DNA from 3 places in the Ignavigranum ruoffiae genome. Region 1 is predicted to be linked to each of the others. Evidence: predicted binding sites of a transcription regulator. Region 1 holds the regulator's gene; each other region holds the start of a gene.
The links. The regulator LexA, encoded in region 1, represses DNA repair genes until DNA is damaged. The targets are predictions, from matches to a motif close to CNAACANNTGTTNG.
Positions count from the first base shown of each region.

Region 2: uvrA (excinuclease ABC subunit UvrA) is a predicted target of LexA. The motif match lies at 5,310-5,323, and genes of this name have one in related genera.
Region 3: uvrB (excinuclease ABC subunit UvrB) is a predicted target of LexA. The motif match lies at 4,710-4,723, and genes of this name have one in related genera.

Region 1 covers NZ_CP096206.2:808,093-816,445, forward strand. Annotated here, with positions in the region: gene M0R79_RS03960 (SDR family NAD(P)-dependent oxidoreductase) at 1-40, shown strand, start outside; gene M0R79_RS03965 (LapA family protein) at 125-583, shown strand; gene recJ (single-stranded-DNA-specific exonuclease RecJ) at 603-2,948, shown strand; gene M0R79_RS03975 (adenine phosphoribosyltransferase) at 2,944-3,456, shown strand; gene lexA (transcriptional repressor LexA) at 3,740-4,363, opposite strand; gene M0R79_RS03985 (DUF896 domain-containing protein) at 4,449-4,688, shown strand; gene M0R79_RS03990 (YneF family protein) at 4,755-4,973, shown strand; gene M0R79_RS03995 (lysophospholipid acyltransferase family protein) at 5,160-5,786, opposite strand; gene M0R79_RS04000 (glutaminyl-peptide cyclotransferase) at 5,863-6,615, shown strand; gene tgt (tRNA guanosine(34) transglycosylase Tgt) at 6,628-7,779, shown strand; gene yajC (preprotein translocase subunit YajC) at 7,841-8,215, shown strand.
Region 2 covers NZ_CP096206.2:123,157-131,509, reverse strand. Annotated here, with positions in the region: gene M0R79_RS00625 (PspC domain-containing protein) at 203-511, opposite strand; gene M0R79_RS00620 (PspC domain-containing protein) at 521-694, opposite strand; gene M0R79_RS00615 (DUF4097 family beta strand repeat-containing protein) at 699-2,333, opposite strand; gene uvrA (excinuclease ABC subunit UvrA) at 2,425-5,247, opposite strand; gene M0R79_RS00605 (substrate-binding domain-containing protein) at 5,504-6,517, opposite strand; gene phoU (phosphate signaling complex protein PhoU) at 6,784-7,443, opposite strand; gene pstB (phosphate ABC transporter ATP-binding protein PstB) at 7,507-8,268, opposite strand; gene pstA (phosphate ABC transporter permease PstA) at 8,271-8,353, opposite strand, start outside.
Region 3 covers NZ_CP096206.2:1,120,051-1,128,403, forward strand. Annotated here, with positions in the region: gene rpsO (30S ribosomal protein S15) at 109-378, opposite strand; gene M0R79_RS05355 (acyltransferase family protein) at 556-2,634, opposite strand; gene uvrB (excinuclease ABC subunit UvrB) at 2,693-4,693, opposite strand; gene rpsT (30S ribosomal protein S20) at 4,881-5,132, shown strand; gene holA (DNA polymerase III subunit delta) at 5,197-6,213, opposite strand; gene M0R79_RS05375 (gamma-glutamyl-gamma-aminobutyrate hydrolase family protein) at 6,312-7,046, shown strand; gene M0R79_RS05380 (biotin/lipoyl-containing protein) at 7,130-7,429, opposite strand; gene M0R79_RS05385 (FtsW/RodA/SpoVE family cell cycle protein) at 7,438-8,353, opposite strand, start outside.

The DNA of each region.
Region 1 (8,353 bases):
AAGAAAAGCTAAGAGAGATTACCCTGCCTTGCTACTTTAATCTGTTGCATCTATGCTATAAGCTATTTCCCAACTTTGGTGACTTCGTGTCCAGTGAGATTTTAAATTTTAAGGAGGATTTGTGATGAAAGAACAATGGAAAGTGATTACCATGATTATTGCTTTAATTTTAGTGGTGGTCTTTGCCTTACAAAATACCCGCGCCGTTCTAGTTGATTTATTTGTAGTGAATTTTCAAGTTCCTTTAGTGTTGGTGATTTTATTTAGTCTACTTGTGGGAGTGATTGTTGGCTTATTGACTTCCATGGCGGCTATCCAGTCCAACCGTAAAGATAATACCAGCTTGAATAAAGAACTTGACAGCTTGAAACGGACTCATCAAGAAAACCTAAATGAAAAAGATGCACAAATCCGTCAACTCCGTGAAGAGATTGAGCAGCAACGTCACATTGCTACTTATGAATCAGAAAGTGTTGAAAGCCATACAACAGAAACGGATTTTAATCATCATGAAGCAAGTCAATCCGACGACCCGTCTCTGGCTGAAGAGGATAATTCATATGTAACGGATCAAAAACTTTAGTCAAGAAGGAGGTCTCTGAGTGAGATACAATCTAGCGAAGAAAGATTGGCAACTTCCTTCACAAAATTATACCGACAATCAAAAAGCATTTCTTAAAGAAGCCGGCAATCAATTTTCGCCAGCTTTTTTGCGTTTAGTCGTTCAGCGTGGGATTGAAAGTCTGCCGGACTTAAAGGAATTTATCCAAGCTCAACCTCAATTGTTTCATGATCCTCATTTGCTTCATGAGATGGATGTTGCCGTGGAGCGAATTCAACAAGCGATTATTGAACAAGAGGCTATTTTAGTTTATGGAGATTACGATGCCGATGGGATTACTTCCACACTGATTCTTAGTGAAGCTTTAGAATCGTTGGGTGCAAGAGTTGAGGTCTATTTGCCCGATCGTTTTGCCGATGGATATGGCCCCAATCCTGAACGATACCAAGCATTTATCGATCAAGGTATTCAGTTGATTATAACTTGTGATAATGGGGTAGCTGGCTTCGATGCACTAGCCCTGGCCAAAGAAGCCCAAGTGGATGTTATTGTGACCGATCATCATCAAATCCAAGATCGGTTGCCCGAAGCTTATGCAATAATTCATCCTTGTCACCCAGAGGGTACTTATCCATTCTCTGATTTATCAGGAGCTGGGGTCGCCTTGAAGTTAGCTTCCGCCTTATTAGATGAGGTCCCGGCCGAAGCCTTAGAATTAGCTATGATTGGAACTATCGCCGATATGGTCTCATTAACTGATGAGAATCGAACGATTGTCAAGAGTGGACTCAGCTTATTGAAACACAGTCAAAGACCGGGGATCATCGAATTGTTAAAGCGAGGTCAGGTAGAACTTGATGACCTAGATGAAGAGACGATTGGCTTTATTATTGGTCCACGCTTAAATGCCATGGGCCGACTCGCTAATCCTCGACCGGCCTACGATTTACTCGCCACTCATCAAGCAGCAGAAGCTAGTCTCTTGGCTGACTTGTTGGAGAAGACCAATCAACAACGGCAAGATATTGTTAATCAAATTATGACTGAGATTGAAGCCGAACTGGAAGGACAAGCCTTACCAAATATTATTATTGCAGCCGATGCTAATTGGCAGGCAGGGGTTTTAGGAATTGCTGCCGGACGTTTGTGTCAGACTTATCAGCGACCGGTGCTGCTTTTTCAATATTTTGAAGATCTCCAAGAATATAAGGGAAGTGGACGGAGTACGGCCGCGATTCACTTATTTAATATCTTAAAAACACAAGAACCCCATTTAAAATACTTTGGCGGACATGCCCAGGCAGCTGGAATGACGGTGACTGAGACGAATTGGTCAGTATTTAAGTCCGGTTTAGAAGAGACAATGCTAGCTTATCAAGAGCAACTGGCTATTCCACCAAGCATCAATATTGATCTGGTATTAAGGGTTGAAGAATTGACCGTGGATTTCATTCAAGAAATGAATTTATTAGGGCCCTTTGGTATGGATAATGCCAAGCCGTTAATTTTATTGGGGGATGTTGAACTTGAATCTGTTCGGTTTTTAGGCAACGACAGCCAACATCTCAAATTGAATTTTACCAATCAAGATAAGTCTGCAGTCGGTCAAGCGATTGGTTTCCATAAAGCAGACCAAGGAGAATTTTTGAATGAGGGGCAAAAAATTTCTTTGGTGGGTCAGGCTAGTATTAATCAATTTAGAAACCAGAGCCAGGCTCAAATTGTGATTGAAGATCTGGGGATCCGTGGCCAACAATGGATTGATTGGCGGTCTTCAACCGTCGATGAGAATATCTTTCAATTCGATCAGGCTTTATATTTATTTACTAGTCAGACTTTATTAACTAAATATCAAGAGCATTTATTAACTGATAGTCGCGCCATACTATTAAATGAGCAGACTCTGGAATCTCAGTGGCAAGATTTAGAAAACTTAGTCATCTTCCAGTTGCCAAAGCGCCTCGAAGATTTACAGAGAATTCTGGAAAATCACTCTTGGCGTCGGATTATTCTGGCGAGTTATCATCAGGGTTCTAAATATTTGGCAGGTAATCCGACCTATCAAAGTGTCAAGAAATTTTATCTATGGCAGATGAGTCAAGAAGCTTATCCAATCCGGACTAGCCTACCGATGATATCAACTCGTTTAAATATACCGGTAATTCAATTGAAAGTCTTGATTATGATGTTTTTCGAAGCAGGATTTGTTACAATAAAGGATGGTTGGATACAGAATATAGATCCAAGCCAGCATGAGAAGATTGATATCTTCTCTTTACCGAGTTACCAGACTTACCTAGCGAGTCTAGAAGCTGAAGCGTTATTAAATTTCCAACCTTTGCAGGTTGTGAAAGAGTATTTTGAAGGGAAGAAGATCAATGATTGATTTAAAAAACTATGTTGCCCGTGTTGATAATTATCCAAGTGAGGGTATCATCTTTCGCGATATCACGCCACTCATGGCGGATGGCCCAGCTTTCTCCTATGCAACTCAACAAATCGTTGACTATGCCAAAGATTTGCAAGTAAATGTTGTGACTGGACCCGAAGCACGTGGCTTTATTGTAGGTTGCCCGGTTGCTTACGCTTTGGAAATTGGCTTTGCTCCAGTCAGAAAACGGGGCAAACTACCTCGCGAAGTCATAGAAGTGGAATATGATTTAGAATATGGCACTGATATTTTGGCCATTCACAAAGATGCTATTCAACCCGGACAAAGAGTCCTGATTATTGATGATCTATTAGCTACTGGCGGAACCATGAAAGCGACCATTGAACTCGTAGAAAAATTAGGTGGGATTGTCGCTGGTTGTGCCTTCTTAATTGAGTTAGTCGACTTAAATGGTAAAGACAAGCTCAAAGGCTATCAATATAAAGCCTTAATGAAATACTAAATCGGCGATGAAAAGTCTATTTTTATCATTGGTCAGACTGGTTGATAGTGTGTTTTAGCGTAAATTATTAAATGAATGATTTGAGCTATACTTTAAGGTTCACTGATCCACGAAATAAGCCCTTGCCATTTGGTTGGCAAGGGCTTAGAAAGAAGTGGATTTTTCTTGTTGATGGGTTGATGGAGGGTACAAATTGGTGACTTCAATCTCTTTCAATCAGGCGAACTGAGTGAGACTCGTATCATAAAATTGAAAAATAGCCTCTAATCAGTCTAAATATCGATTAAAATTCTCGGTATAAGGCAACGACCTTTCCTAGGATACTGACTTGATTAAGGATAATATCTTCCATGAAGTCATTTTCAGGTCGGAGTATATAATAACCATCTTTTTTATAGAATCGTTTGCAGGTTGCTTCATCTTCCATGGTCATGGCAACTACAATGTCCCCATTATTAGCCTGGCTCTGCTTACGGACGGTTATCAAGTCACCATCGAGGATACCAATATTAATCATGCTTTCACCATTAATTTCAAGCATAAACAATTCGTCAGGATCAAATTTCTCTAAATGACTGGGAATCGGATAATAGTCGGTGGCATCTTCAACAGCAAGAATAGGACTGCCGGCAGCAACTCGTCCTAATAGGGGAATCGAAGCTGGCTGCTGATTGAGTCCCAATGCTTGAAAACCTTGTTCGGTTAGTTCAATGGCTCGGGTTAAGCTGGGGTCGCGACTGATAAAGCCATTTTGTTCTAAGCGAGACAAGTGGCCATGCACCGTCGACGTCGAAGCCAGACCCACTTCAGCGGCAATTTCGCGGACGGTTGGTGGATAGCCTTTACATTCAATTGTTTCATGAATGGATTTAAGAATATTTAATTGTTTTTGGCTAATTTTTGTCATAAGCGTTGTACCTTTCTATTTCTTAATGTTATTATAACAAAGATAAAGTGATGAAGCAAACAAATGTTCGCTGAAAGGAGATTCTATGTTAGAGAAAGAAAAGATGGATCGATTAAATTATTTAGCTCGAAAGAAAAAGACCGAATCATTGACTGACGCTGAATTGAAAGAACAAGTCACCCTTCGTAAAGAGTACTTACAAGCTTTCAGACGTGGTATGCGCAATCATATCGAAGGAATAAAAATCGTCGATTCTGAAGGAAATGACCTTACCTCGGCTAAAGTCAAAAAAATTCAAAAAGATAAAGGCTTACATCGACCTTAAATTTTACTTGGTTTTAAACTCATTTTTTAGTACAATATTTAAGATGTTAATTGAAGGAGGGATAGGATGGAAACTTGGGTATGGATCTTGATTGTTTTATTAGCCCTTATTGGAGGACTGATTGGCGGATTCTTTATTTCACGTAAATACATGATGGATTATTTTAAAGAAAATCCACCGATTGATGAACGTATGATTATGACAATGATGGCCCAAATGGGACAAAAACCATCACAAAAGAAAGTTAAACAAATTATGGCTTCAATGAAGATGCAATCTAAATAGCTTTGTTTGAAAACTCATTTTTGTGGAAAGAAATATAATAAGCCAATTTTTCGCTCAAAGGGCAGAAAAAGGGTAAACATAACCAAAAGAAAAAGAGTTGCTAGCTCGAGTAGGCAACTCTTTTTGCTTTTATAAGATAAATTCTAACTGCTGCAGTTAAGGCTTGCTCCGCCGAAGTGGAATATTTTACATTGTCTTTTTCTTTTTGGGAATATATTTATAATCCGGATTATTTAATTTATCCAGGCGGTCAAACTCTTCAGCAATTTGTTGATCAATGGCTGCCAAATCAGCTTTTTTATATTTTTTGCCTTCAATATAGGGAATGGCTGGTCCAAAGGCGATGCGAGCTTTGCGACGACTGATAAATTGCCAGAAATTGCTTGGCGGTTGAATGGATACCGGAATAATCGCTTTGTGGCTTAAAGTTTGAATAAAGGCAGTTCCCCCTTTGACCTCTGTGGAGTAACGAGAGCCGGTGGGAAAGATACCCAAGTCAAGTCCATCTGCTAAGAGTTTGACCGAGTGTTTAATGACTTTGGTCGATGGCTTATCCCGATTGACTGGGAATACATGGGCTGATTTTAATAATGCTGCCAGCGGTTTAAATTTAAAAATTGATTCTTTAGCCATAAAAGCAATCGTTCTGTCTTTCAAATTAATGGCAAGATAGAAGGGATCAGTGGCAGACCGATGGGTCGCTGCAAAGATGACACTGTCGTCTTTAGGGATATTCTCGAGTCCCTGGATAAGCGGTCGCCCATTTAATAACTTAAATAGACCTGATATAATAGTAATGAAAAAATGGTACATGTTTGGCTATCCTTTCTTCAAAAGTATTCTCATTGTATCAATTTATAATTTATCATGCTAGTCTGGAGGGATGATTATGCTTTATTGTATTCTAAGCTTATTCATGATGCTGAATTTATCCATCATGAATTCTCCGGTTAAGTTAGTATCTATCCTACCTAGTGATCAGGAATTGTTTACCCAAGGCTTTACAGTTGATAAGCAAGGACGGATTTTAATCGGATCGGGACAATATGATCAGTCACAATTGGGTTATTTAAATCCTGACACGGGGACTTTAGAGAGTAAAGTGAAGTTGGCCAATGAATATTTCGGTGAAGGCATTACGGATACACCTTATGGTATTTGGCAATTGACTTGGAAATCTGGCAAGGCTTTCCTCTGGGATGATCAAAGTTTCGAGCTGACTAAGGAAGTGGCCTATGATACTGAAGGATGGGGTTTAACTTATGATGCTCAAGCCGATGTCTTATGGATGTCTGATGGTAGCTCTACGCTTTATCAACGAGATGCCCAAAATTTTGATCTGTTAGCCAAAATTCAAGTCCATTTAGATGAAGAACCGGTTGAATTATTAAATGAATTGGAGTACGCCAATGGTTTAATTTATGCCAATGTGTGGTATAGTAATTCTATTGTCGCTATCGATGGGAATACAGGCGAGGTTAAGAAAGTGTATGACCTTTCACCTATTATTGACCAGGCAAAAATTTCACCCAGCCAGCGCCAAACTATGGATGTTTTAAATGGTATTGCCCATATCAAAGACAATTTGTTTTATTTAACTGGAAAATACTATCCGATTATTTTTGAAGTTGAATTGAATTAAAGGAGGAAATTTATGAATGAAGCGAAAGCCCCAGTCTGGTATGAACCGCTTAAAACTGAGAAACACACCGGGGCCCGTTTAGGAATTTTACATACCCCGCATGGAAGTTTTGAAACGCCGATGTATATGCCGGTAGGTACTTTAGCCACAGTCAAGTCTTTGTCGCCAGAGGAATTAAAAGAGATGGGTGCTGGAGTCATCTTGTCCAACACTTATCATCTATGGTTAAGACCTGGAGAAGATATTGTCGAAGAAGCCGGAGGCTTGCACCAATTTATGAATTGGGATCAAGGAATATTGACTGATTCAGGTGGATTTCAAGTCTTTTCATTGAGTGACATTCGTCAAATCAAAGAAGAGGGCGTGTACTTTCGCAATCATATTTCTGGCGAACGATTATTCCTCTCACCAGAAAAAGCGATCCATATTGAAAATGCCCTCGGGGCTGATATTATCATGAGTTTCGATGAATGCCCAGATTTCCATCAATCTTATGACTATGTAAAGAATTCCATTGCCCGGACAACACGCTGGGCAGAACGTGGCCTGCAAGCTCATAAACACCCTGACCGGCAAGCTCTTTTCGGCATTTGTCAAGGCGCAGGTTATAAAGATTTACGATTAAGTCATGTGCGAGATATGGTCAGTCTAGATTTCCCCGGTTATTCGATCGGTGGCTTGTCGGTCGGCGAGACCAAAGAAGAAATGAACGCCGTGCTAGATTATTTGGTGCCCGAATTACCTGATAATAAACCGCGTTATCTAATGGGTGTGGGTTCTCCAGATGCTTTAATTGATGGGGTGATTCGTGGTACTGATATGTTTGACTGTGTGCTAGCTACGCGAATTGCTCGTAATGGGACTTGTATGACCCATGATGGACGTCTAGTCGTGAAGAATGCCAAATATGCTCGTGATTTCAAGCCGATTGATTCAGATTGCGATTGCTATACCTGTCAACATTACAGTCGAGCTTATATTCGTCATTTATTTAAAGCGGATGAGATATTCGGTTTGCGCTTGGCTTCAATTCATAATACCTATTTCTTGTTACAATTGATGCGGGATGTCCGTCAAGCGATTCGCGATGATAATCTCTTGGAATTTAGACAAGCCTTCTTTGAACGTTATGGTTACTTCAAGGCCAACGCACCAGCTTTCTAAAATAATCGCCATCATAGGATAAACATGTTACAATAAATAATAAAAAAAGAGGAGTTTTATCATGAATATGTTAGTTAATTTAGTTCCCTTGTTGTTAATGTTTGTGGTCATGTACTTCTTAATGATTAGACCCCAAAAGAAACAAATGGAAGAAAAGAAAAATATGCTTTCTTCACTTCGTCCGGGTCAAGAAGTAGTGACTATTGGCGGTCTTCACGGACTAGTTGAAGAGGTCCAACATGATACCAATAAAATTGTGATTGACTGTGAAGGAGTTTACTTAACTTTCGAACTTTCAGCGATTGCCAAAGTTGTTGACACTCCAGCGGCCACCAATGCGACAGTTTCAGTCAAGGATTTATCCCCTGAAGAGCATTCAGAAGAAATAGAAGTCGTTGAAGGCGACATTGAAGAAGATCCACAAGAAAATAAATAACAAAATCGTGAGACGACTAGATTTAACGGCTGGTCGTCTTTTTTGTTGACAATTTTGCGAATCTTAAAAGTCATTTCTGATGAATATTTAACCCTAAATGAAATATAGGTCTTGAGTATACGAACAAATGTTTGTATA
Region 2 (8,353 bases), 680 kb from region 1:
GCGAGAATTATTTACACTATGATGTTACCACAACATAAAAGCCATAACCATTTATAAAAAAATTAGCAGTTCAGATTCCGTTTATAAAACTATTCACTCCAAACAAAAACGACGTCAATAGATACCTACCAACGTCGTATATATCATTTTTATGCTAAATAGTTAACACGCTCTGTACTATTGTATATAACTTAGCGACGATTTAAAAGTCGCTCCAGTCATCCTCTTGAGTCTTTGGCGTCACATCTTTGCGCTCTTCTCTTTGGTTGGTTGTATTAAAACCTTTGAACAAGGAATCAAAATGATTGGCTCGTCCTCCCTTGACTTGATAATCATAAGGCAAGAGCACACCAAGCATAATGTATAACCAAAAACCAAAAGAATAAGAGAACAATAATAATAAAGCGATAATGCGGACAATGGTCGGATCAATATTAAAATATTCTGCTAACCCTGAACATACTCCCATGATCATTTTATTAGTAGATGATTTATAAAGTCTTTTCTTCATAATAGCCTCCTAATTCTTCATAAGCAGTGCAATTAATGGGTAAGTCAGTAGCCCAGCACCGGTAAAAGCTAAAATAATCGCAATCATTCGAATCAAGGTAGAATCAACCCCAAAATATTCAGCAAGTCCTCCACAAACACCTAATAGTATACGATCATCTTGCGACAATTGAACGGTCTTCATGGTTTTAAACCTCAGCATCTTTCAGATAAATATCGCCTGAAATCACTTTGGCATCAATCGTAACTAATTGGTCTTGACTGTCTAATTGCCGTTGAATTTCTTGACGAGTATGGGAACCGGTCGATTGGACGGTATCCACACTTGTTAAGCGTTGATGAACTGCCCCGGTTGTTGAAGCGGCGATAACCTGTAAATTAACTTGAGCAGGTTGACTAATTTTAATATCGCCGCTGGTCGTTTGGGCTTGAATCTGACTCGTCGTGGCATCTTTTTTACTTATAAAGATACTACCCGCCGAGGTAGAGAAATTAAGATTCTCAGCGTTTCCAGTTAATCTGATATCACCTGAAAGAGTCTTAGCAACGATATCTTGACTGTCCATATCTGTCAATTTAATATCACCATTTAAGTTCATAACATTGACAAGGGACGCGGTTAATCGAGCTAAGTCAAGATCTCCATTTTTATTTTGAATATCGATTTCTTTCGCTTGAATGTCTTCGATCTGACCATCTCCATTAAACAAACTAATTTGGACTTGATTATAGTCTTTTTCAGGAAGTGATAAGGTCAAATCAGCTGATAAACGCGGTGAATTAACTTGGAAAATTAAACAATCTTCATGGGCATCAATCGTTGAATGGTTGGCAAATTCTTCCGCATCATATTTCTCAAAATTACCATGGAAGCGTAATTCTCCTGCCACGATTACTTTATCAGAGGGCGCTTTTTCAACTTTTAATGAGCCATTATTTAGCTTAAATTGGATGTTTTTTAGGTCTTCTCCAGCAAACTCGAAACGATGTTGCAAGGTTTGACTTTTAATCCAAGGCACTTCAAAGGAAAGATTGATATCTTTACGGTCAAAATTCTTGAAGATTTCTTTAAATTGTTGACCAAGGCCTTGGCTAACTTGTTTACCACTGCGAATAGCATCATCTGCTAGCCTAGCCGTAAACCGACTGAAATCATCGGCCTTAGCTTTCAGATATTCTCTGTTTTGTTCGGAAAATGGTTGACTTGATTCATTCATCGTCTGCGCTTTTTGTGCATAAAGTTGACCTAATGAATCTGATAAATTCTTTATGTCTTCTTCTAAGGCTTCTTTCTCCGATAAGAGATCACTCTTCTGAACTTGCATTTCTTCAGTTAAATCATCTAACTCTTCAAAAATTTCTAACTCCCGCAGACGCTGTTGATTAATTAACTGCTTCTCTTTCTTAGCGTCAACTTGAGCCAACAATTCAGCAATCTCTTGGTCAAGTGCTTGGTGATCTGCTTCCTTCATTGTTGGTTCGGCTTGGCGCCAACGTGCTTCTTCAGCAGCCTGGTCTTCTTTAAATTCTTCAGCGTAGTAGTTGGGCTGATCAGTATCTTTTGCCTGGTCTTCAGTCAAAGATTTTTTGAGATAATCAGCAACTTTATGACCAACCTGTGAGCCAGTTTCTAAGACATTATCGACAAATTTGTCAATTTGATCATTTCGAGAATGTTTGTTTAAGGGTTTGTGTAATGGGTCTTCCTTCAATGATGGGTTCTGAGCATCTGAATTACCGACAGCTTCTAATAAGGTTAAGGCTTCTTCAAGGGTAATGACATTTTGACGAACTAACTCCATGATCCGTTCTTTCTCGTTCATAGTAGACCTCCTTTAAATTTCATCCTATATTGTCTACATTCATATTATGCCAAGAAAGGAAGCGAATCTCATAGGCCTTGGGTCTGATTTATTAATCTTTCAGAATATCAACCAGATATTGTCCAGTATAAGATTTAGCAACTTGCGCTACTTCTTCAGGCGTGCCAGTGGCTATGATCTCTCCACCAGCCACCCCACCTTCGGGTCCTAAGTCGATTAAATAATCCGCTGTTTTAATGACATCTAGATTGTGTTCAATAACTACAACCGTATTTCCCGCTTCGACCAACCGATCCAGAACCTTTAATAACTTCTTAATATCATGCGCATGCAGACCAGTGGTAGGCTCATCTAAGATATAGAAAGTATCCCCTGTGGCCACTCTTTGCAGTTCAGAAGCTAATTTCATCCGTTGGGCCTCTCCACCAGAAAGTGTGGTCGCGGACTGACCTAATCGAACATAGCCTAGACCGACATCAATCAATGTTTGTAATTTACGATGGATTTTAGGAATTGCTTCAAAGAATTCCAAGGCTTCATCAATCGTCATATCTAAGACTTGAGAAATATTCTTGCCTTTATATTCAATTTCTAAGGTTTCTGAATTATAGCGGCGGCCATGGCAGACCTCACAAGGTACTTCAATATTTGGTAAGAAGTTCATCTCGATTTCTTTAATTCCAGCTCCTTTACAGGCCTCACAACGTCCTCCCTTGACATTAAAACTAAAACGTCCCTTATCATAACCTCTTTGTTTAGCTCCATTCGTCTTAGCGAACAAATCACGAATATCGTCAAATACTCCGGTGTAGGTGGCTGGATTAGAGCGCGGGGTCCGACCGATTGGGCTTTGGTCAATATCAATGACCTTATCCAAGCCTTCCCAACCGGTAATATCTTTGAATTTTCCGGGTTTCTCTTTCGTTGAAGTAGTCCGTTTTATTAAAGCAATCTTTAAGATGCGATTCACTAAACTTGATTTACCCGATCCTGAAACACCCGTTACGACCGTAAACCTACCCAAAGGGAAAGCTATATCAACATTCTTCAAGTTATTCTCACTGGCTCCGGTAATCTTCACCCAGCCTTGATCTTCACTCCGTCGTTCTTTCGGAACGGGGATTGATAATTTACCCGATAAGTATTGACCTGTTAAGGATTGCTTGTTTCGCATCACCTGTTTAGGGGTTCCTTGCGCGACGATTTCGCCACCCTTCTCACCGGCACCCGGACCAATATCAATAATATAATCCGCGTCCAGCATTGTTTCTTCATCATGCTCAACGACAATTAATGAATTCCCCAGATCACGCATTTGTTTCAAGGAATTAATTAATTTACGATTATCTCGTTGATGAAGACCAATCGAAGGTTCATCTAAGACGTACATTACTCCACTCAGGTTCGATCCAATTTGAGTAGCTAAGCGAATCCGTTGTGCTTCTCCACCAGACAAGGTCCCCGCCATGCGACTCAAGTTTAAGTAATTCAGTCCCACATTATTTAAGAAAGTTAGACGATCATTAATCTCCTTGAGAATCGGTTTAGCAATCATAGCCTTCTCTTCGCCAAATTCCAATTGATCGAAATGCTTCAACGCATCTTCAATTGATAATTCGGACACTTCGGCAATATTCTTGTCACCGACTTTGACCGAGAGTGCCATTGGATTCAACCGTTGCCCTTTACATACTGGACATACCAATTCATGCATATAGTCACGCATCGATTCACGAACATATTCGGAAGAAGTTTGATGATAACGTCGTTCAATATTATTCATAACGCCTTCGAATTTACTGTCGACCGTCTTTTGTCCGCCCCCATGTAAGGGTTTATACGTGAATTTAAAGCGGATTTGCTCTGAACCGTATTTCAGCAAATCTTGTTGGCGTTTTGATAGATCCTTATAAGGAATATCTAACGGTATATTTTGTGAACTGGCGAATTGTTCTAGCATTGAAGAATAATAGGCTGAGTTGTTGGGGCTCCAAGGATGAAAGGCTCCTTCCATTAAAGATAAGGACTCGTCCGGAATAACCAATTCTTCATCCACAGAAAGTTTAAAACCAATTCCATCACAGGCTGGACAAGCTCCATAAGGCGCATTAAACGAGAATAGGCGCGGTTGCAACTCATCAACGGTGAAATCACAGTAGGGACAGGCAAAATGTTCATTAAAGAATAAATCTTCGCCACCGATCACATTTATAATCACATAACCTTGTGAATAATTCAGGGCTACTTCCACTGAATCAAAGACACGACCACGGATGCCTTCTTTCATCACTAGCCGGTCTACAACCACTTCTATTGTGTGTTTCTTAGTCTTGGTCAGCTCAGGCACTTCAGTCACGTCATATATTTCACCATCGACGCGGACCCGAACATAACCATCTTTAATAATCTGTTCAAAAATTTTCTTATGTTGGCCCTTTTGATCACGAATCAGTGGACTTAATATTTGTATCTTCGTCCGTTCAGGGAGGGTCATAATTTGATTAACCATTTGTTCAGGTGATTGCTTTTCAATTGGAATATGGTGGTTAGGACAATAAGGGACGCCAGTTCGCGCATAAAGTAAACGCAGATAATCATTAATCTCAGTTGCTGTCCCGACCGTCGATCGTGGATTATGACTGGTTGTCTTTTGGTCAATCGAAATAGCTGGGGAGAGACCTTCAATGGAATCAACATCCGGCTTATCCATCTGACCTAGGAATTGTCGCGCATAAGCAGATAAGCTCTCAACGTAACGCCGTTGACCTTCGGCATAGAGGGTTTGAAAGGCTAAAGAGGATTTACCTGACCCTGATAGTCCAGTCATCACTACAAGTTTATTTTTAGGAATTTCAATATTTATATTTTTTAGATTGTGGGTTCGGGCCCCACGAACAGTTATTTTGTCATGCATATCCTGTATTCTCCTATAATTATTCGTTACTGCCCCATTATACCATAATCCATGATTTCAGCGAAACATATGTTCGTATGTATATTGGATAAAATTTTCTTTCTTCATCTCATCTGGGAGCTTACAACCAAAAGACCGATATTCTTTGAAAAAGCATGAATGATTTAATTTTTCAATTACAGAATTATATTAAATTAGGCCAAAATAAAAAACCCTCGCCTGAGCAAGGGTTTTGGAGAAAACATTCAAACTTTAATTATTTAACAGCATCTTCCCAAGTAGTGATTTCACCAAGATAGATTTTCTTGATGTTTTCCATTGAAAGGTCTTCAACTTTAGATTCTTTGTTAACGATAACAGCGATACCATCCATAGCGATTGCATCGAAATCTAATTTTTCTTTTTCTTCATCTTTAAGTTCACGTGAAGCCATACCTAAGTCAGCAGTTCCATCTTGAGCAGCTGTCATACCAGCAGAAGAACCGTTAGAAGTAACGTTGATGGTTACGCCAGAGTTTAATTCCATGTATTTTTCAGCTAATTTTTCCATTACAGGAGATACAGAAGTAGAACCAACAACTTCGATTGTTCCTTCTAAACCTTCTTTAGCTTCATAAGCAGGTAGTTCTGCAGCAGCTTCACTTTCTGCTTCGGTTTCTTCTGCTTTAGTTTCTTCTGCAGCTGATTCTGCTTCGGTTTCTTCTGCTTTAGATTCTTCTGCAGCTGATTCTGCTTCAGTTTCTTCAGCCTTAGTTTCTTCTGCAGCTGATTCTTCACCTTCAGCAGCCTTAGGAGTTACTTGGATGTATCCTTCTTCTTCAACAATTGTTTGTCCGTCAGCAGAATGAATGAATGATAAGAAGTCTTTTGTTACTTCAGTCATTTCAGAATCTTTAGACCAAGCTACATTAAATGGACGAGCGATTGGATATTCACCAGCTTTGATAGTGTCAGCACTTGGTTCAACGCCGTCAACTTTAACAGCTTTTACAGAGTCATCTAAAGAACCTAAAGAGATGTAACCAATTGCTTGAGCATCTTGAGCAACGGTTTGCATTACACCGTTAGTTCCGTTTTGGATAGCCGCAGTTTCTACTGTCATGTCGTCGTCATTTTCATTCACAACACCAACGATTTCAACGAAAGCTGAACGAGTTCCTGAACCATCTTCACGAGATACTACGTTAATAGTTCCTTCTTGAGCAAAAACAGGAGCTACAATAGATGCTGCTAAACCGAACACAGACAATAAAGGTAATGTTTTTTTCATTAAAATTCTCCTTTTATAAATGATCTTTAAACATTGCGACAATTCTAATCTCTTGTTTGATAGGCTTTCACTATCAGACACGTCTATTATAACACCCGAATGTAAATTTAATGTAAAGATTAGGTAAAGATTATGTATAGCTATGCTGGTTTTTAATCTCATTCTCATGATTTTCTTTGTCATTTTTCCTAAATGGAAAACATTAAAAAAACCACAAACTCCACTAATCGAAGTTTGTGGTTCTATCATTATAATAATTTTAGTTGTTAATCATTTAGTTCATGCATCTTGCCCGTTGTTAAGTAAAGGATGCGTTCGCAAATATTAGTAGTGTAATCGCCGATTCTTTCAATCGATTTACCTATATTTAAATAGCCAATCCCATAATTAACCACGTCCGGATTATTCCGCATACCTTTAGCTGCTTGATGGAATAATTGTTTTAAGAGTGCATCTACTTCGTCATCGCGCTTAGCAATTTCAGTAACGCCTTCGTCAGACTTATTCATAAAGGCTTGGAGAATATCAGCGAGCATCCCTTGAGCCAGTTCAGCCATTTGATTCAAGGTTTCACGCATTTCTTCTTCACCAGGGTCTTCTCCCTTAGCTCGCTTGACTGATTTAGCAATGGCCGCCGCATGGTCAGCAATTCTTTCAAGATCATTGCTGGCTAACAGAATGGTAAAGATTTTGCGCAAATCATCGGTTACCGGAGCTTGAAGGGCAATCAAACGGTAGGCTTCAGCTTCAATTTCTAGAGACAGATTGTTGATATTCACGTCGTTATCTATAACTTCCTCAGCTAAGACTTTGTCTAGGGTATTGTATGATTGAATGGATTTATGAAACGCTTCATTAGCTATGTTACCTAAATGTACCAGTTTATCGTAGAATTCATTTAATTGGTTATCAAACTGTTCTCTCATTTATGGTGCCTCCTTTTAAAAAATCTAGCGAGAAATATACTTAATTAAATATTATATTAGAAATTAACCGAAGCGTCCAGAAACATAGTCATTGGTCCGTTGGTCGACAGGATGGCTAAATACTGTTTCAGTATCATTAAATTCGATCACTTCACCTGTTAAGAAGAAGGCAGTCTTATCAGAAATCCGAGCCGCTTGTTGCATATTATGTGTTACAATCACGACGGTATATTTCTCTTTCAATTCATGAACCAAGTCTTCAATTTTATTGGTAGAAATTGGGTCTAAAGCTGAAGTAGGTTCGTCCATTAAAAGCACTTCTGGATCATTGGCAATGGCCCGAGCAATACAAATCCGTTGCTGTTGTCCCCCAGAAACAGAAGTCGCATTTTGGTCTAATTTATCTTTGACTTCATCCCAGATAGCGGCGCCTTTTAGACTTTCTTCGACAATATGATCTAATTGAGATTTATCTTTGATACCGTGAGTCCGAGGTCCATAGGCAATGTTGTCATAAATCGATTTAGGGAATGGGTTTGGATGTTGGAAGACCATCCCAACGCGTTTGCGTAAGATATTCACATCATAACCCTTACTATAAATATCTTGACCATCAAGGGTGATTAAGCCATCAACCCGGGCTCCGGAAACCAAGTCTTGCATCCGATTCAAAGTCTTCAAGAAGGTAGATTTCCCACAACCAGATGGGCCGATAAAGGCTGTTACCAAGTGTTCTTCAATATCCATATTAATATTCTTTAAAGCATGGAAGTCTGAATAATAGAAATCTAAATCTTTAATTTGAAATTTAATTTTATTGGTCATATTTATTTTCCTCCACTTGATAATTTACGACTAAGTAACGTAGACAGACTATTAATTAACAAGACGATAAAGATTAATACCGTTG
Region 3 (8,353 bases), 310 kb from region 1:
TGTATAGTAGCAAGCTAGCTAAGCTAACGAACTCCCAACAAACATTTTAACATAATAATATCTCAAGACGCAAAAAAATCAGGACAAAAGCTGCCCTGATGATGTTGATTAGCGACGTAATCCTAAACGTTGGATTAATTCACGGTAACGTTGTACATCGTTCTCACGTAAGTATGCTAACAAGTTACGACGATGACCGATTTTCTTCATAAGCCCACGATAAGAATGGAAATCTTTCTTATGGGTATGAATATGTTCATTTAATGAATTAATATCATGTGTTAACAATGCAATTTGTACTTCTGGAGAACCAGTATCTCCTTCATGAGTAGCATAATCAGCAATAATTTGTTGTTTCATTTCTTTAGTCAATGCCATCTCATTTCACCTCTTTCTTTTTAAAAATAGTCCCAATGCTAAGAAAAACGTTGGTGATTCGTTAATCTGAGCATGGGGCTTAATAATTGCTTCGCAGCTTCGTTCGTCGATGCAAAAGATAGCAACAAACAGCCACTCAAATAGTGTAACCTACTTAAATTTAATAATCAAGTCTTTTTAGTGACTTTCTTGCAAAACTTTATAAAGGGTCTTCGCAATAATAATGGTAAAGTGTTCCATACCTAATGGTGAATGGTGGATCTCATCCTCGCCATACCAATCAGGGTGACCCTCTTGATAACTATGCCAATCAATTTCGTGGACATTTGGATAGTCCTCAGCCACTTCCTTAATTAATCGATTGACTTCATCAATATGTTGAACACGAGAATTTGTATTAATAAAGAATACCTGACGGTCACCAGATAATTCAATCATCTCGTCTAAGGCTGGTCGGTCTAAACTGGCATTGGTGCCCAAATTAATGACCACATTTTCTTGAACCTCACCATCGGCAAGCATTTGTTTATAAATAGGAATTGCATCCCAAATTTGTAAACTACCCTGACCATAATAATTCCCATTCAAGAAAATTTCTAAGGTATTTATACCATTAATGCTGACAATCGAATCACCAAATAATGTCATTGGTACTTCAGTGGCGAAAAGTAGCTCTTCTTTACTTAAGTTTTCAACGACAGTTGGATGAAAAGCTTCTAATTCATCAAAGAGTCCCTGATTCTCATTGAGTCGATCAAGAAAAGCTTGAATCTGATCTTGTTTCACATTTACCAGATAATTGACCAAACGTTCATTTTCTCGATTCTTAATATAATGATCCGTCAACGATTTGACCGTATCTTCTTGATCAGCTTGACGGCTGACCCGAGTCGCAAAATGCTGGTCTAAATCCTTGATCTCATCTTTGACTTTGATTAGCGGTTTTTCAGCCGGATAGGCCTCTTTGAGCATGTTTGGCGCAAAGCGATAGGTTTGATACTCTAGTTCGAACAAAGCAACCCGTTTATCATTGCGACTATTAAACACGGCAAAGCCGAAGCCAATCAAAGCTAGACAGAATAGTCCTGAAAACACACAGCGAGCAAACCATTTTTTCGGTTGGGTCCGATCTTTTAACAGAGCCAAATTCTTATACCAATCCCATTGATTGGCGAAAGGAATCTGCCAAATCGGTCTCTCTGCCAAGCGATAAGTCACTTCGCCGAAGAAAATAATCCCTAAAATACTGAGACTATTAATCATTAGCATATTACCATTGAAACGGCGGAATTGCCCCATCATGATGACAATCACTGGATAATACCAGAGATAATACGAATAGGACCGCTTACCAATAACATCAAAAATCGGATTGCCCCAGAAAAAACGTGTAATCGGTGGATTAATCGTAATTAACCATAGAAGAAACATGGAAATCAAATTAAAATAAGTCATCACTAATTCATAGGTCCATGCCGAATTATCTTTCGTGGTCAAGACAAAGAACAGGGTCAATCCTGTAACCAACACGGCAAAGATTGAATAAAAACTTTTGCGATGTTTCAAGTTCTGTAAATAATTTAAGATGGTCGGCAAACTATAGGCCGTTGCCATCCCTAAAGCAAAAGATGAAAACCGAGTGTCTAAACCATAATAAACCCTAGTCGGATCATCTCCTGGCTTATAAAGAAACAACATCAGACTATGACTTAGAATAACTATGATCGCCCAAAAAATTCCCTTGGCAGGCAAAGAGAACTTAAAGCGCTTGGTCAGTAAAAATAAAGGAATTGCCAGAATGAAGGATTGAAGATAGATGGCATTGTACCAGAGATGAGTAAATGGTGTCGCATTGGTCATTTGGACAAAATAAGATTGATCTGAGAAAATTTGATACCAATTACTCACAAATGCTAGCGCAGAAAGCATATCATTGCGGATATAATGCAATTCAATCGGTTTAAATAGTACAAAGCCCAGAACAATTATCATCATCATCCATAAAAGTGGCAGGAATAAACGCTCAAAAGTTTTTAAAAGATAGCGACCAATGGCCGGGTAATTTGTTTTCTGGTCGACTGGCTGGTGCTTCTCCATTTTATAGGCGAAGAAATAACCACCAAGCACCAAGAAGGTATTTACCATTAAGAACCCGCCTGGAACATAATTTGGAAATAGATGATAGAAAATTACCATCGCCACAGCGAAGCCTTTTAATCCTTCAAAACTTTTTATCCTGGACGGAAATTGAGCCAAAATAACACCCCCACAAATTTCATATCAAAACTTAGACACTTATACTAACACAAATCCCTTACTTGCGCTTATTTTTTTTGTAAATTGTTTGTAATTCAATAATAATATCGCGCAAGTCAGCCGCTGCCTCAAAGTTTAAATCTTTAGCATATTGGCGCATTTGTAATTGTAACACTTCCAATTGTTCTTCTCTTTGTTGAGCAGACATTTTACGGAACTGACCAAGCAGATCTTGCTCTTTATTCTCAGGCTCAACTTCATGGGTAATCCGAATGAGATCACGCACTTCTTTCTTAATTGTCTTGGGCGTGATATGGTGTACCCGGTTATATTCCAGCTGAATACTGCGACGTCGATTAGTTTCATCGATGGCTCGCTGCATTGAATCAGTCATGGTATCAGCATACATAATGACCCTTCCTTCAGCATTCCGAGCAGCTCGACCAATCGTTTGGACTAAAGCTCGTTCACTGCGCAAGAAACCTTCTTTGTCTGCATCAAGAATGACTACTAATGAAACTTCAGGTACATCGAGACCCTCTCTCAATAAATTAATCCCGACCAATACATCAAAAACGCCTAAACGCAGATCACGAATAATTTCAGTCCGTTCCAGGGTTTTGATATCACTATGCAAGTATTTCACTTTAATATCAAGTTCTTTTAAGTAATCGGTCAAATCCTCCGACATCTTCTTAGTTAAAGTAGTGATAAAGACCCGCTCACCCTTCTCCACTCGTTGATTAATTTCGCCAACGATATCATCAATCTGCCCTTTTATCGGCCGAACTTCAACTAGAGGATCCAACAAGCCAGTGGGTCGAATGATTTGTTCAACATATTCTCCGTTAGTATGTTCTAACTCATAAGGACCCGGAGTTGCTGAAATATAGACAATCTGATTCACATGTTCCTCAAATTCTTCTAACCTTAATGGCCGGTTATCTAGGGCACTCGGTAATCTGAAACCATAGTCAATCAACTGTTGCTTACGTGCGCGGTCACCATTATACATACCGCGAATCTGAGGCATGGTCATATGCGATTCATCTACTACAATTAAATAATCGTCCGGGAAGAAATCTAGCAAGGTGAAAGGCTGTTCCCCGGGCTTACGTCCATCCATATGACGTGAATAATTCTCTATACCATTGGTATAACCCATTTCAAGCAGCATCTCAATATCATAATTAGTTCGTTGTTCCAAACGTTGGGCTTCAAGAAGTTTATTCTCTCCCCTTAAGTAGGCTAACTGCTCTTCAAGCTCCGCACGAATCGATTCGACCGCGCGGACAATTTGTTGGGTATTGGCCACAAAGTGAGTCGCTGGAAAAATAGGAAAATGATCCACTTCAGATTTAATTTCACCGGTTAAAACATCCACTTCGCGGATGCGTTCAATTTCATCACCAAACCATTCAATGCGTAGCACCTGACTCTCCCTAGAAGCTAAGAAAATTTCAACCACATCACCACGAACGCGGAAGGTCCCCCGTTGGAAATCAAAATCATTGCGAACAAATTGCATATCGACCAGACGAGAAATCACATCTTCTCGAGCAATTTCTTGACCCTTGCGCAAAGACAAGACTTGGTCGCGATACATTTGTGGATCGACTAAACCATAAATACAGGAAACAGAAGCCACCACAATCACATCGCGTCTTTCGATTAAAGCGGAAGAAGCTGAATGGCGTAATCGATCAATTTCATCGTTAACACTGGCTTCCTTCTCGATATAAGAATCCGAAGAAGGTACATACGCCTCAGGTTGATAATAATCATAGTATGACACAAAGTATTCGACCGCATTATCGGGGAAAAATTCTAGCAATTCAGAATATAATTGACCAGCCAAAGTTTTATTATGGGCTAAAACCAAGGTCGGTTTGTTAACATTCTGAATAACATTAGCAATGGTAAAGGTCTTTCCTGTCCCCGTTGCCCCTAAAAGAATCTGCTCGCGCTGGCCGTCTTCAATTCCCTGAGTCAAACTATCAATTGCCTGGGGTTGATCCCCACTCGGTTGAAAAGGTAATTTTAATTTAAATTGATCCATGGACCCTTTCCTCTCTAGAACAAGCGTTCGCATCTTAGTATAACGCTTCATCCAATATAATGCTATAAAATCCGAAAATTTATGATTGCTTTTGTACTTTTGAATAAGTTATAATAATGTCTGTTGACTCGCTTTAATAATTCTGATAGAGTTACAAAACGCAATAATTATGAAAGAGGTGAATTCCTTGGCAAATACTGTCCAAACCATTAAACGTGTTCGTCAAACGGCTGTTAAATCAGATCGCAACACTGCTCAAATTTCTCGCATGCGTCGGGCGATTAAAAACTTCAAACTTGCGGTTGAATCTGGTGAAGGAAATCAAGCTGATTTATTTAAAGCAGCTGTGAAACAAATTGAAAATTCTGCGAATAAAGGTTTAATTCACGCAAATAAAGCTGCTCGTGATATTTCAAAATTAGCTAAATTGAATAAATAAAGGCATTTAGGTTGAAAGTTGGCTTTCAACCTTTTTTTATACCTTCTTTTACTAGGTTCTATCCTCAGCTAGAGACAATTTTAGTTAACAAGAGATAGAAATGATTTTCTGCCTGGCCGATTCCCATCTTCATCTGATAATCTATCTCAGCAAAATCATCATACAAAGCTAACAAAGCTGGCAAGGTTTTGCGCTGGCTTGCCTGATAGGCCAGTTTAACCCGATAAGGATGGACACTCAAATATTCTGCCATTTGACCAGACATCATGCCCCGCTCTTTCAATAACTTGACTTGTAAAATTAAGCGAAATTGACTGACCAACAAAGCATGCAAGGCAATGGGTTCATTCTTCATCAGCAGTAGGTCTTGATAGATTTGGATGGCTTGGTTGACTTTTCCTTGGCTGACTGCAGTTGAAAGTTCAAAGACATCCGTTTCAAGACTTCTAGGCACTAATTGACGGACATTCTCGACCGAAAGTTCCTGTCCTGATAAGACAAATGTATGTAATTTCTCTAATTCAATCATCGCCAAACTTAATTGGTAATTGACACGAATTAGCAATTCATCAAGGGCATGCTTGCCAAGTTTTATTTCACTGGACCTTAAATATTCCCGCACAAAACGATCTACCTGGCGTTCATCTAATGGGGTCACATCCACTAAGAGCGTCTGCTTAGTAAATAGCTGACTTAATTTACGTCTACGGTCAATCTGATCCTGCCGGGATAAAAAGACGACAACCGTCGCTGAATTTGGTGAGCTGATATATTCTGATAAGTTTTTCTCTTCTGTCTTATTAAGTTTAAGCGGACTTTGGTTAGCTAAGAAAGAGGCATTATCGACAATGATAATCCGCTGATCAGCAAAGAAGGAAAACATATTAGCTTCATCGATAACTGACTGGATTGACTCTTCTTCTAAATCGATTTGCATAATATCTAGTGCTTGATCCTTCTCTAAAGTATTAAATAATTGCTTTAAGAACTGATCAATTAAGTACTTCTCACTTCCTTGTAAGTAATACACCGGAGCCAGCTTACCCTGATGCAATTCTGTCATGACTCTCTGATAATCCATCCTGTCACCTCTCTTTAAGTATAAATAATCTCAATCCGTTTAGCTAGGTTGACCTCTTCTTTTAGCTTAGCTATGATTTAACAAAAAGGAGAAAAATGATGAAACCTTTGATTGGTATTACTGGAAACATCATGCAAGAAACTGAAAAAAATTCTAACATTCAATGGCATTATAGCTATAGTTTACAAGATTTCAGTCAGGCGGTATATCAAGCCGGTGGCATTCCGGTCACTCTTCCACTTCTCGACCAGAGTATTGCTCAAGAATTGATCAATAAAGTTGATGGCATCATCTTCAGTGGTGGTGAAGATATTCACCCTTTACTTTACAAGCAAGAGGTTCAACCAAATCTGGGTCCCGTCAATATGGAGCGAGACCGTTTCGAATTATCTTTACTGGATCAAGCCATTCAACAACAGAAAGCAATCTTGGGTGTTTGTCGTGGATTTCAACTTATTAATGTCTACTTCGGCGGCAGCCTCCATCAAGAGATTCAACAACTTGACCAGATCCATCTACAACATCGGCAAAAAAGTGATTTAAGACAGGGGCATCACTTGGTTCGCATTGACGCATCATCATATCTGTCAACCCTTATCGGGTCGACTTCCTTGGTCAACTCCTATCATCACCAAGCCATTGACCAACTAGCTAGTCCGCTAAAGGCAACCGCTTATAGTTCTGATCATATTATTGAAGCGATTGAATATATCGATCAAGATCATAGCCTACTAGCCGTCCAATGGCATCCTGAAATCCAGCTAGCGGTTAACCAAGAACAAGCTAAATTGTTTGAAGATTTAGTCTGTCGCAGTCGAAAATCGGCCCAATAATTAACAAACAAAGCATCCATGACCCGTTCATGAAGTTGTCTTAAGCGGACACTTCAGCGATAACCTGGCCAGGATGCTTTATTTTATGCTTCTTCAAATTCAAACAACCAATTCTCATCGGCCTTATTTAAAGATAATATTTGGGGCATGGCCTCCACTGAAGCATTCGTCTTGACAATCGCTCCCGTTTTTTCAATCGGGATTTCAATGGCAGCTTTCTCCGCTTCAATATTAGCCACCACCTGACCCGCTTCGACGGGACCTGCAGCATGTAAATTTATATATTCAACTTCTCCAATCTCCGCAAGAGTATCTGGATGCAAATAAACTCGATTTAATTTTCCTTCAATCAATTTATATAATAACTCTTTATCTTTTTTCATCATACACCTCAAAAATAATCTTCTGTTAGGGCAAATTTATAATTTCGATGGTGATAGCGCATTGACAGAATTAAGCCTACACCAATCATATTACTTAACAAGGCTGATCCCCCTTGTGATACAAAAGGAAGCGGGATCCCAGTAATCGGTAATAAACCAATAGTCATGCCTATATTCTCAAAAATATGGAACAGAATCATCGAAATAATTCCAGTAGAAATATAAGCATAAAATTCATTTTTTGTCTCAAAGCAGGTTTGTACCATCTGGTAAATCAAAACAAAATAAACAAATAAGAGGACTGAGGCGCCCAAAAAGCCAAAATTCTCAGCTATCGTCGTAAAGATAAAGTCAGATTCTCGAACCGGCACAGAAACTTCCGAAAAACCAAAGCCCTTGCCACTGAGTTGACCTGAACCGACAGCCTTAATACTTTGAGCCAATTGATAGCCTGAACCCTGGGTATCGCCAAATGGATTCAACCAGTTTTGAATCCGGGCCATCTGATAAGTATCAAATAAACCAGAATCCACTAAGATATGAGGGTAAAATCCGGCTAGAATAATCAAACTACCGCCACCAATAACAGCAATTAAGATAATCGGTAACAATATCTTCCAACTAATCCCTGAAATTAATATAATTCCAGCAGTGATTGAGATGATAACCAAATTAGTCCCTAAGTCATTCTGAATTTGAATTAAGACCATCGGCGGGAGCGCACATAAGGCAATTTTTCCTAAGAGGATAAAATCGGACCGCAGGCTGCGATGCAGATTTGACGCATTATGTTCAGTGACCAAACGAGCCAGAAACACGGTATAAGCAGGTTTAAAAACTTCCGAAGGTTGGAAAGAAACATTTCCCACTCTAAACCATGATTTCGCTCCAGTCTCCAAGGCCAACTGGCGATCATGGAATAAA